Linked DNA regions of Endozoicomonas sp. GU-1. The protein of the gene in region 1 interacts with the protein of each later gene in a pairwise test. Links are inferred from orthologs where the notes say so. Each region holds a gene or a part of one and is shown on either strand. Other genes may lie near its edges.

Region 1 (3,089 bases):
GTTAAAAGGTTAACTTTAATCGAGTTATGCACACAAATCCTACTGGCTGTATTGCCCTGGGCAAAGCTACACTGATGACTGAAAAACAGGCCTGTGTCATATGGCAATCTTATAAGCCTCCATGCTCAATGGCATTTTTATAGAAAAAAAAGCCACAAAATTCCATGAATCAGGCATAATAGGTCAGTTCTGGGCCGGTGATATCTTTTGGCAGCCTGTTTGGCTTGCCCTCGGTCAAGGCTCCTGAGTTTACTTTAAACACTTTTAAGTACTAATTAAGTACCCTGGTTAGGAGATCCATTCCATGAGCGAAATTGTCAAAGTGACAGATGACTCCTTCGAAGAAGTGGTTCTGAAGGCGGAAGGTCCGGTACTGGTTGACTATTGGGCTGAATGGTGTGGTCCTTGCAAAATGATTGCCCCCGTTCTTGATGAAATTGCCCAGGACTACGACGGCAAACTGACCGTCTGCAAGCTGAATATTGATGAGAATGAGGCAACCCCGCCAAAATACGGTGTGCGTGGTATTCCTACGCTGATGCTGTTTAAGGGCGGCAACGTAGAAGCTACGAAAGTGGGTGCCCTGTCCAAATCACAGCTGACCGCATTTTTGGATAGCAATCTGTAATTGCTGGTCATTGGTGGTTGTGACAGACCGTTACAGCCACTTGACTGGCCTCAATTTTATAGCCATTTGATTAAATTTTTAAATCAATTCAGTTGACGAAGTCTTAATTCTTGATTATTTTCCAGAAATGGATATAGACTGTAATTACACAGGGCTGTCAGGAATCTTCTGACCTCAGGGATATGGCCCAGACAGGGCAGCCGTTATAAACACTCGCAGGCATCAATCAACACTTAGCTGTCCTTTATCATAATAAGTCAAATACTTTCTGATCTTCCTGCAAAGACAACGGCCACTTACCTTTCAATTTAACATTCGCACACTACTGGTTATGCATCTTACCGAACTGAAGAAAAAGTCTGTTCCTGAACTTCTGGCGATAGCGAATGAAATGGGTCTCGAAAACCTTGCCCGTTCCAGGAAGCAGGATGTAATTTTCACCATACTCAAACGCCATGCACGCAGTGGTGAAGACATCTATGGTGACGGTGTTCTGGAAATTCTCCAGGATGGTTTTGGATTTCTCCGTTCCGCTGATAGTTCCTATCTGGCGGGACCGGACGATATTTATGTTTCCCCAAGTCAGATTCGCCGGTTTAATCTGAGAACGGGCGATACGATTTCCGGGAAAATTCGTCCACCGAAGGAGGGAGAAAGATATTTTGCCCTCCTCAAGGTGAATGAAATCAATTTTGACCAACCAGAAAATGCCCGCAATAAAATCCTGTTTGAAAACCTTACGCCATTGTTTCCCCAGGACCGTCTCACTATGGAGATGGGAAATGGTGCAACAGAGGATTTAACCGCTCGAATTATCGACCTGGTAGCTCCCATCGGCAAAGGTCAGCGTGGCCTGATTGTCTCTCCTCCTAAAGCGGGTAAAACACTGATGCTGCAAAATATTGCGGCAAACATTACCCGTAATAATCCGGAGTGCTACCTGATTGTTCTGCTGATTGATGAGCGCCCGGAAGAGGTTACCGAAATGTCCCGTTCCGTGCGCGGTGAAGTGGTCGCCTCTACCTTCGATGAGCCTCCTTCACGTCATGTGCAGGTTGCCGAGATGGTGCTGGAAAAAGCCAAGCGTCTGGTAGAGCACAAGAAAGACGTTGTTATTCTGCTGGATTCCATTACCCGTCTGGCCCGTGCTTACAACACCGTGATTCCCTCTTCCGGCAAGGTGCTTACGGGTGGTGTGGATGCTCATGCCCTTGAGCGTCCGAAGCGTTTCTTTGGTGCTGCCCGTAACATTGAAGAGGGTGGCAGCCTGACCATTCTGGCAACCGCACTGGTTGATACCGGCTCCAAGATGGATGAGGTTATCTTTGAGGAATTCAAGGGTACCGGTAACATGGAACTCCACCTTGACCGTCGGGCGGCTGAAAAGCGGGTCTTCCCTGCTATTGGTATCAACAAGTCAGGTACTCGCCGTGAGGATCTGCTGACCACGGAAGAAGAGCTTCAGCGTATGTGGATTCTGCGTAAAATCCTGCACCCAATGGATGAAATTCAGGCCATTGAATTCCTGCTGGACCGTATGAAGCACACCAAGACGAATGAAGAATTCTTCCAGTCCATGAAACGGAAGTAATTTTATTCCCACAGGAAGGACTGTGAGAAGGATGTCGATCACGATCACAGTCTCTGCCGGGGGATAAGGCCAAAGCACCCTGCAAGCCTGTTTCTACCAATGAGCCATTGCGCAACTACCTGGTCAGACTTTGATCTTTCAGTCCGTTCATTTTGCGGGCCGAAAAGACCGTGAAAGGCAAGCTTCGGTTATTCGATCCTCATAATCAGACAGCAATAATCTCTTTATCACCTGTTTCGACTGACGTAGTTTTCACTGTTCAGGAGAAAACTGCCAAAGCCTGAAAAAGTCAGAGCCAAAGAAGAAATATTCATGAAATACAAGGATCTCCGGGATTTCATTGATCAGCTGGAAAAACAGGGGGAACTCAGGCGAATCACGTTTGAAGTTGACCCGGTTCTGGAAATGACTGAAATCTGTGATCGAACCCTGAAAAAAGGGGGGCCCGCCCTATTGTTTGAAAACCCCAAAGGCTTCGATATGCCCGTGTTGGCGAACCTGTTTGGCACGCAGAGGCGGGTTGCCCTGGGGATGGGGCAGAAGGATATCGGTGCACTGAGGGAAGTGGGTGAGCTGTTGGCCTACCTGAAAGAGCCGGATCCCCCAAAAGGCTTGAGAGATGCCATTGAAAAGCTGCCGCTGTTCAGGCAGGTGCTGAACATGGGACCAAAGGTGGTTAAATCGGCACCTTGTCAGGAAGTGGTAGTGCAAGGTGATGATATTGATTTAACCCGGCTGCCAATTCAGACTTGCTGGCCAGGGGATGCTGCACCATTGATCACCTGGCCCCTGGTCATTACCCGTGGCCCGGAAAAAGAGCGACAGAATCTGGGCATTTATCGTCAGCAGCTGCTTGGTAAGAATAAATTA
Region 2 (7,441 bases), 720 kb from region 1 along the record:
GGTGAAGGCATTCATCTGCGAGGGACAGAAACTCTTGGCTACACTTGTTCATGGTTTGCTCGGAAGGGAAATATTTAGGTTTGTGACTTTTTATAGTCGCTTCTTTCCGAGTAAGCCTTGAATTATCAAGGGCTGAGGCCTTAAGTCAGTGCCATTGGAGTCTGCCCCCCGTTTGGACGCTTACGGTGGAACAGGGCATTTTGCTTCTGGAACCATCCATTGCCCTGAGTGCTGTGTGAAAAAACCGGATAGCAAAAATCCCCAGTACTACCATCAGTTGCTGGCTTGCTGTCTGGTTAAACCGGGTAAGAAGGAAGTACTACCTTTGATGCCGGAACCCATCATTCAGCAGGTAGATGCCTCAAAAAACGACTGTGAGCAAACAGCTCTCAAAAGACTTCTGGCGAACATTGCCAGAGAGCACCCGCACCTGAAACTGGTGCTCAACTTTGACGATTTATACTCCGATGGACCCACGATAAAGCTGGTTAAATCCTATAACTACAGCTTCATCATGGTTGCGAAGGACACCAGTCACCTATCACTTTATGAAGCAGTGGATGAGCTGGACATAGCGAACAAAGTTGTTCGCCATGGGTATACCGACGAAGATGGCTATCGACACTGGTTCCGGTTTGTCAATGGAGTTCCCATCAATAAGTCTCATAAAGAGATATTGGTCAACTACCTTGAGTACGTAGAAATCAGTCCCAAAGGAAAGAAATACACCAACACCTGGGTTACTGATATTTACATTACCCTTGAAAACGTGACCAAAGTCATGCGAGGAGCACGCGCCAAGTGGAAAATTGAGAACGAAACGTTTAACACACTGAAAACACAAGGGTACAACCTGGAACACAATTACGGGCACGGAGAGATGCATCTGGCGACAAACTTTGCCAGCTTGACATTTACCGCTTTTCTCATTGATCAGATAGAGCAGCTTGCCTGCCCTCTTTTCCAAAAAGCGTTGTCGGTATCGAAATCAAAAAAATCGCTCTGGCATGGGATAAGGGGGCTGTTTGACTGGTTTATTATCGACTCATGGACGGAACTGTTAACAGCAATAACTGTGGGTAAGAGTATCAGCCTGAAAACGCTTATGGTGGATACAACTTAGCCTCTCAATATTCTTGGTACGCCCGGCATGGGCATGAACTGATGGGGTGAAAGTCCCCTGTGGGAGAACCTACATCTGACTGGCGGTAAAGACGCCTGCTGATGACAACCACTAGCTTAAGGCAAGTGCAGTCCCGCGAGGGGCTGTGCGGAGGCAGTCTGAGTGCAAAGGTGCGAGCCGACGTACAGAAATCGCATACAAGGCTGAGTCTCTGGGCGAGTGAGCCAAGGATCACAAAGCCCTCTGGTTCGTGAGACACGGTAAATGCGGCGGTTGTGCACTGAAAGTCCATGTTCTTATCCGGGGAGATCTGTTCAACATGCGATTGGTAAGTTCCCAGTTCTCAGCCACTGGTTACAACAGGCTCGGCGAACAGTGACTCATCATCCTGTTCGAGCAAACCCGATGGCAACCAATAGCGCCAGCAGAGGCAACTCCGCGTGGTGATTGGACAGAAGTCAGCAGAGGCCATAGTAGCTGTACGACAAAAGTCATTAATGGACGGGAAGTCGTCAGCGAAGGGCCGAACATCGATGACAAAGAGGAGACTGATTCCCTCAGGGCGATGCAGCCGTCCGGCGACTCACCGTACCTGGCGACAGAATCTTTGACCAGCTTTGAACCATGATCTACTAAATTGCGTACTTGAACCGGCTAATCTGGCAAGCGCATGGAAACAGGTCAGAAGCAACAAGGGTGCTCCGGGTATCGATGGAGTCACCATTGAAGCTTATCCAGACTTTGCCAAACAGCATTGGCCTTCAGTGCGTCAAGCCTTATTGGACGGAACCTATCAGCCGTCACCCGTGCGCCGGCATGTAATAGAAAAGCCGGACGGCGGTGAACGCTTCTGGGAATCCCAACCGTGATCGACAGGGTCATACAGCAGGCCATTGTGCAGGTGCTGACGCCTGTCTTTGACCCGGGATTTTCCCCAAACAGCTTTGGCTACCGACCGGGACGGTCAGCACACGACGGAGTTCGTCAGGTTAAGCAGTTGATCAACGGGGGGCTACATTACGCCGTTGACGTTGATCTGAGTAAATTCTTTGATACGGTTAATCACGACGTTTTGATGTCGAGGGTCTCCCGTAAGGTCCGCGACAAACGCCTTCTGAAACTGATTGGTCGCTACCTGCGCTCCGGAGTCATGATTGAGGGCAATGTCTACCCGACCAGGGTTGGCATGCCACAGGGTGGGCCTTTATCACCCTTGCTGTCTAATGTGGTCCTCGACGAACTCGACAAGGAGCTTGAATATCGGGGTCATTGCTTTGCAAGATACTGTGATGATTTTGTGATTCTCGTCAAAAGTCAGCGTGCAGGGGATCGGGTGATGCACAGCATTACCCAATTCATTGAACGCAAATTGAAACTGAAGATTAACTCCCGGAAAAGTAAAGTTGTGAAAGCAACAGAAAGCGAATTCCTGAGTTTCACCTTCACAGGGAAGAAAGTTCGCTGGGCCCAGAAGTGTCTGGACCGATTCAAATACCGGATACTCAAGTTGACCAGTCGTCGCTGGGGTGTCTCAATGCAACATCGGTTACGCAAATTGGCGCAATATATCCGGGGTTGGATGGGGTATTTCCGGTTATCGGAATATTACCGACCAATTCCCCTGCTGGATCAATGGATACGTCGGCGAATCCGTTGCTGTTTTCTGAAGCAATGGCGCAAGCCGAAAACCCGTTTTAAGCATCTGGTCAGGTTAGGCGTTGATAAAGTGAACGCCGCCAAGATCGCAGCCAGCAGCAAAGGGTATTACCGTCTGAGTAAAACTTATGCGGTACAACAGGCACTGAATAACAATTACCTCGCGAAAATTGGGCTTGTTTCATTGAAAGACTTATGGATCAGGTTTCACCATCATCGTTGAACCGCCCGGTGCGGACCCGCATGCCGGGTGCTGTGGGGAGGGCTGGAGAAAGACCAGCCCTTACCCGATTGTTTTCAGTGTTCGGTGTGTCTACAAAGTAATCAGGAACTCTGTTTTCATACGGAGTGGGGTATTTCATCCGTAAATATTATGCTTGGATAATACAATGTTATACGACTTAAGGCGTATGGTTGTCGGGAATTGCTGGTGGGTAGTGGGCAGTGGGCAGAAAAAGAAGGTTGCTTACGCTTTTTCTTTTTTCTTTTTTCTTTTTCTGCCCACTGCCAACTTTTCTTTCCTCTGTTCTTGCTTTTTTCTGTCGATTCCTGTTTTATATGTGGCGGTTCGAGACCTTGAACGTACTACTAGCGATTTGTCGTATATTTTGTGTTTGCATGATTTTTATGTATCCTCATGCGGCATGAGTGGGGAGATTAAAGGGGCTTGAAAAGACCCGTTGATGTGGTAAGATATTGAAATGAAAAGGGTTTGCATCTTTTCTTCCCTTTTCAGGTGTTCGTTGAAATGTTTTTTTGAGAGATGTGTATCTCTTTATCTCGGGCGCTGATTGTTTTTGTGCTCGATAAGCCGAAATGCTTTTCAGGTCGGTTAATGATGATTATAATTCACCGGCACTGCAATCCAGAGTGATAGTGATTTAGGCCAGTAGTTCAATTGGTAGAGCACCGGTCTCCAAAACCGGGGGTTGGGGGTTCGATTCCCTCCTGGCCTGCCATTTCCAATGATCAAGCTCCTGGGGTGCTTGTTCTCAGAGGTCTTTTTAAAGATCTTTTCAAGAAAGCCTGGATAGAGAAAATCAAGCTGATGAGTGGAAATTCTGAAATTGCGACTCCGGGTCGTCTGGATGGTCTCAAATGGGGCCTTGTGGCGGTTCTGGTCGCTGTTGGTGTTTACGGTAATTATTACTTCTCTGCTGAGTCGCTCCTTCTCAGGGTTGTCGGTCTGCTGGTAATCGCGGCGGTTGCCGGGTTTGTTGCTCTGCAGACGGTAAAGGGTGGTGCCTTCTGGACGTTGCTGAAGGATGCCAAAACCGAGATTCGCAAGGTTGTCTGGCCTACTCGTCAGGAGACGGTGCAAACTACTTTGGTGGTGGTTGCTGTCGTGTTAGTGATGGGCCTTATTTTGTGGGGGCTCGATTCTCTGCTAGGCTGGATGATCAGCAGCCTGATTTGATAGGGACAGGACATGGCGAAACGATGGTATGTGGTTCATGCCTACTCTGGATACGAGAAGCAGGTGTTGCGCTCTCTGAATGAGCGTATCAAGCGTCTTGGTATGGAAGAGTATTTTGGCGAAATTCTGGTGCCTACCGAGGAAGTGGTAGAGATTAAAAACGGCCAGAAGCGCAAGAGTGAAAGAAAATTCTTTCCGGGCTATGTGTTAGTCCAGATGGAAATGAACGAAGACTCGTGGCATCTGATTAAAGATACGCCGCGGGTTATGGGCTTTATCGGTGGTACCGCCGACAAGCCTGCGCCGATCACTGAAAAAGAAGCGGATGCGATTCTTCGTCGTGTGCACGAAGGTGCTGAGGCTCCAAGGCCCAAGACTCTGTTTGAGCCGGGTGAGATGGTTCGTGTTATCGAAGGTCCTTTTGCCGACTTTAATGGCGTGGTGGAAGGCGTTAACTACGAGAAGAGTCGTCTCCAGGTGGCGGTAATGATTTTTGGTCGCTCAACGCCGGTCGAGCTTGAGTTTGGCCAGGTTGAAAAAGTGTAAGCTGATCGAATTGATACCATAACCCCGTTTGCCAGCTCTGGTGGCGGGGTTTTGTGTTTTTGGGGGTTGGGCTTGCATCCTCCCTTATTGTTCGGGCGGAAAACGATAATTGTGTAAATTGCAATTATCTTACGTGTTTTTGCGCTGGTGCTTTCGGGATGATTTCTGTAAACTACCGCGCTTTGTAAACGGGTAGCCGTGGAATTTGATGTTTTTTCGGGATTTCTTGTAAAGGAGTCTGGGATAGAGCGTCAAATGAGGCAGTGACCCACGTAGAGGTTAACAATGGCCAAGAAAGTACAAGCTTATATTAAGCTTCAAGTGCCTGCTGGACAGGCGAACCCATCCCCACCTGTTGGTCCTGCTCTGGGTCAGCACGGTGTAAACATCATGGAATTCTGTAAGGCGTTCAACGCAAGCACCCAGAAAATGGATGCTGGCATGCCGATTCCTGTTGTTATTACTGTATACAGTGATCGCAGTTTCACTTTCGAAACCAAGACTCCGCCTGCTTCTGTTCTGCTGATGAAGACTCTGAAGCTGAAGAAGGGTTCTGGCCGTCCAAATACCGAGAAGGTCGGTACTGTGACTCGCGAGCAACTGCTTGAAGTTGCCAAGATCAAAGAGCCTGATCTGACAGCTGCTGACGAAGACGCAGCGGTACGTACCATTGCTGGTTCAGCTCGTTCCATGGGTCTGATCGTGGAGGGTGTTGAGTAATGGCTAAGATGTCAAAGCGTGCCAAGCTGATTGCTGAAAAGATCGACTCTACCAAGTCTTACGGCTTTGAAGAAGCCGCCAGCCTGCTGAAAGAGATCTCCAGCGTCAAGTTCAAGGAAACGATCGAAGTTTCTGTCAACCTGGGTGTGGATCCTCGTAAATCTGACCAGGTAGTTCGTGGTTCTACCGTACTGCCTAACGGTACCGGTAAAGACGTTCGCGTCGCTGTGTTCACCCAGGGTGCTAACGCTGAAGCCGCTAAAGAAGCGGGAGCTGAAGTGGTTGGTATGGAAGACCTGGCTGAGCAGGTTAAAGCGGGTCAAATGGACTTCGACGTAGTGATCGCCTCTCCTGATGCGATGCGCGTTGTTGGTCAGCTGGGCCAGATTCTGGGTCCACGCGGCCTGATGCCTAACCCTAAGGTTGGTACTGTAACACCTAACGTTGCTGAAGCGGTTAAGAACGCCAAGGCTGGTCAGGTTCGTTTTCGTACTGACAAGAACGGTATCATCCACGCTGGCGTTGGTAAGATCGACTTTGACGCAGCTGCCCTGAAGCAGAACGTTGAAGCTCTGCTGGTTGATCTGAAGAAGCTGAAGCCTTCTTCCAGCAAAGGCGTTTACATGAAGAAAGTTACCCTGTCCTCTACCATGGGTCCGGGTCTGACTATCGACATGTCTTCTCTTTCCGCTTAAGACTGTCTGCTAAAGCCTGTCTGCGTAAGCGATAGAAAGAATTACAGAAATCTGGATTGTCAGATTTCTGGCTGGTGCAAGCCAGTCGCAACCCTCTTTGGGGTCCCTGCTTTCATGGCGGGGGTCGTCAAAGATCGCAGGTGTCCAGCGCCGTGCCTGTTTTTTCAGGGGCCTTTCTTCGGAAAGGGTTATAGGCGGAGGACTTAATGTCCTGCGTAGACGGTGAGTATGCGTTTTATCCAAAACGGTATACACCCATCACCGTATTGTAAGCGCTTAATGATTTATCTCGAATAAATCATAAGTGAAACTACATAAGTTTGGAGTAAAGCCCATGGCGTTAGGACTCGAAGACAAGAAGGCTATTGTGGCCGAAGTCAGCGAGGCTGCACAAAGCGCTCTGTCGGCTGTAATCGCGGACTACCGTGGTCTTACTGTTAGTCAAATGACTGCTCTGCGTAAGCAGGCTCGTGAAGGTGGCGTCTACCTGAAGGTAGTTCGTAACACCCTGGCCAAGCGCGCTGTAGAAGGTACTGAGCTTCAGTGCCTGCAGGAAGTTCTGGTAGGCCCTACTGTGCTTGCTTTCTCTATGGAAGATCCGGGTGCCGCCGCGCGTCTGATGAAGGATTTTGCCAAAGAGAACAAAGAGCTGGATATCAAAGCCCTGTCTATTTCCGGACAGTTGCTGGGCGCAGAACAGATCGATGTTCTGGCCAAGATGCCTACTCTGGATCAGGCTCGCGCAATGCTGATGAGCGTAATGATCGCACCGGTAACCAAGCTGGCAAGAACTCTGAACGAGATTCCTGCAAGCATTACCCGTGTTGTGGCAGCTGTTGCCGACGAGAAGAAGAAAGCCGCTTAATCCTTGCCGGATTGGTTTTCTTGCTTTTTTGCTTAAACAAATTCCGGGGCTGGCTGTTTGTTTGCCCCAACCAAGATTTTTGGAGATATAGAGATGGCTCTGTCCAAAGAAGATATCCTGAATGCAATCGCTGAAATGTCTGTAATGGACGTTGTTGAACTGGTTTCCGCTATGGAAGAAAAGTTCGGCGTTTCTGCTGCTGCTGTTGCTGCTGTTGCTGCTGCTCCTGCTGAAGCTGCTGCCGCTGCTGAAGAAAAAACTGAGTTCGACGTAATCCTGACTGACGCTGGCGAGAAGAAAGTTAACGTCATCAAGGTAGTACGTGCTGCTACTGGCCTGGGTCTGAAAGAAGCCAAGGCTGTTGTAGACGGCGCTCCAGCTCCTCTGAAAGAAGGCGCTTCTAAAGAAGAAGCTGAAGA

Evidence for each region.
Region 2: the proteins of rho (region 1) and nusG interact in binary tests that used the Escherichia coli proteins (3 or more experiments, as listed by UniProt). The link is inferred for Endozoicomonas sp. GU-1 from one-to-one orthologs.

What each region holds. Positions count from the first base shown.
Region 1 is NZ_CP114771.1:3,637,283-3,640,371, reverse strand. The notes cover bases 216-3,089. They hold rho (transcription termination factor Rho), read left to right. Parts: upstream 216-959; coding sequence 960-2,219; downstream 2,220-3,089. Other genes in these bases: ubiD (4-hydroxy-3-polyprenylbenzoate decarboxylase), read left to right, coding at 2,532-3,089; trxA (thioredoxin TrxA), read left to right, coding at 305-628. UniProt on the Escherichia coli protein: Facilitates transcription termination by a mechanism that involves Rho binding to the nascent RNA, activation of Rho's RNA-dependent ATPase activity, and release of the mRNA from the DNA template.
Region 2 is NZ_CP114771.1:4,351,192-4,358,632, forward strand. The notes cover bases 3,028-5,975. They hold nusG (transcription termination/antitermination protein NusG), read left to right. Parts: upstream 3,028-4,208; coding sequence 4,209-4,742; downstream 4,743-5,975. Other genes in these bases: secE (preprotein translocase subunit SecE), read left to right, coding at 3,828-4,196; rplK (50S ribosomal protein L11), read left to right, coding at 5,028-5,462; rplA (50S ribosomal protein L1), read left to right, coding at 5,462-5,975. Outside these bases: O3276_RS17950 (hypothetical protein), read right to left, coding at 1-52; O3276_RS17955 (hypothetical protein), read left to right, coding at 149-1,123; ltrA (group II intron reverse transcriptase/maturase), read left to right, coding at 1,980-3,002; more of rplA, read left to right, coding at 5,976-6,157; rplJ (50S ribosomal protein L10), read left to right, coding at 6,492-7,022; rplL (50S ribosomal protein L7/L12), read left to right, coding at 7,116-7,441. UniProt on the Escherichia coli protein: Part of the processive rRNA transcription and antitermination complex (rrnTAC). The complex forms an RNA-chaperone ring around the RNA exit tunnel of RNA polymerase (RNAP).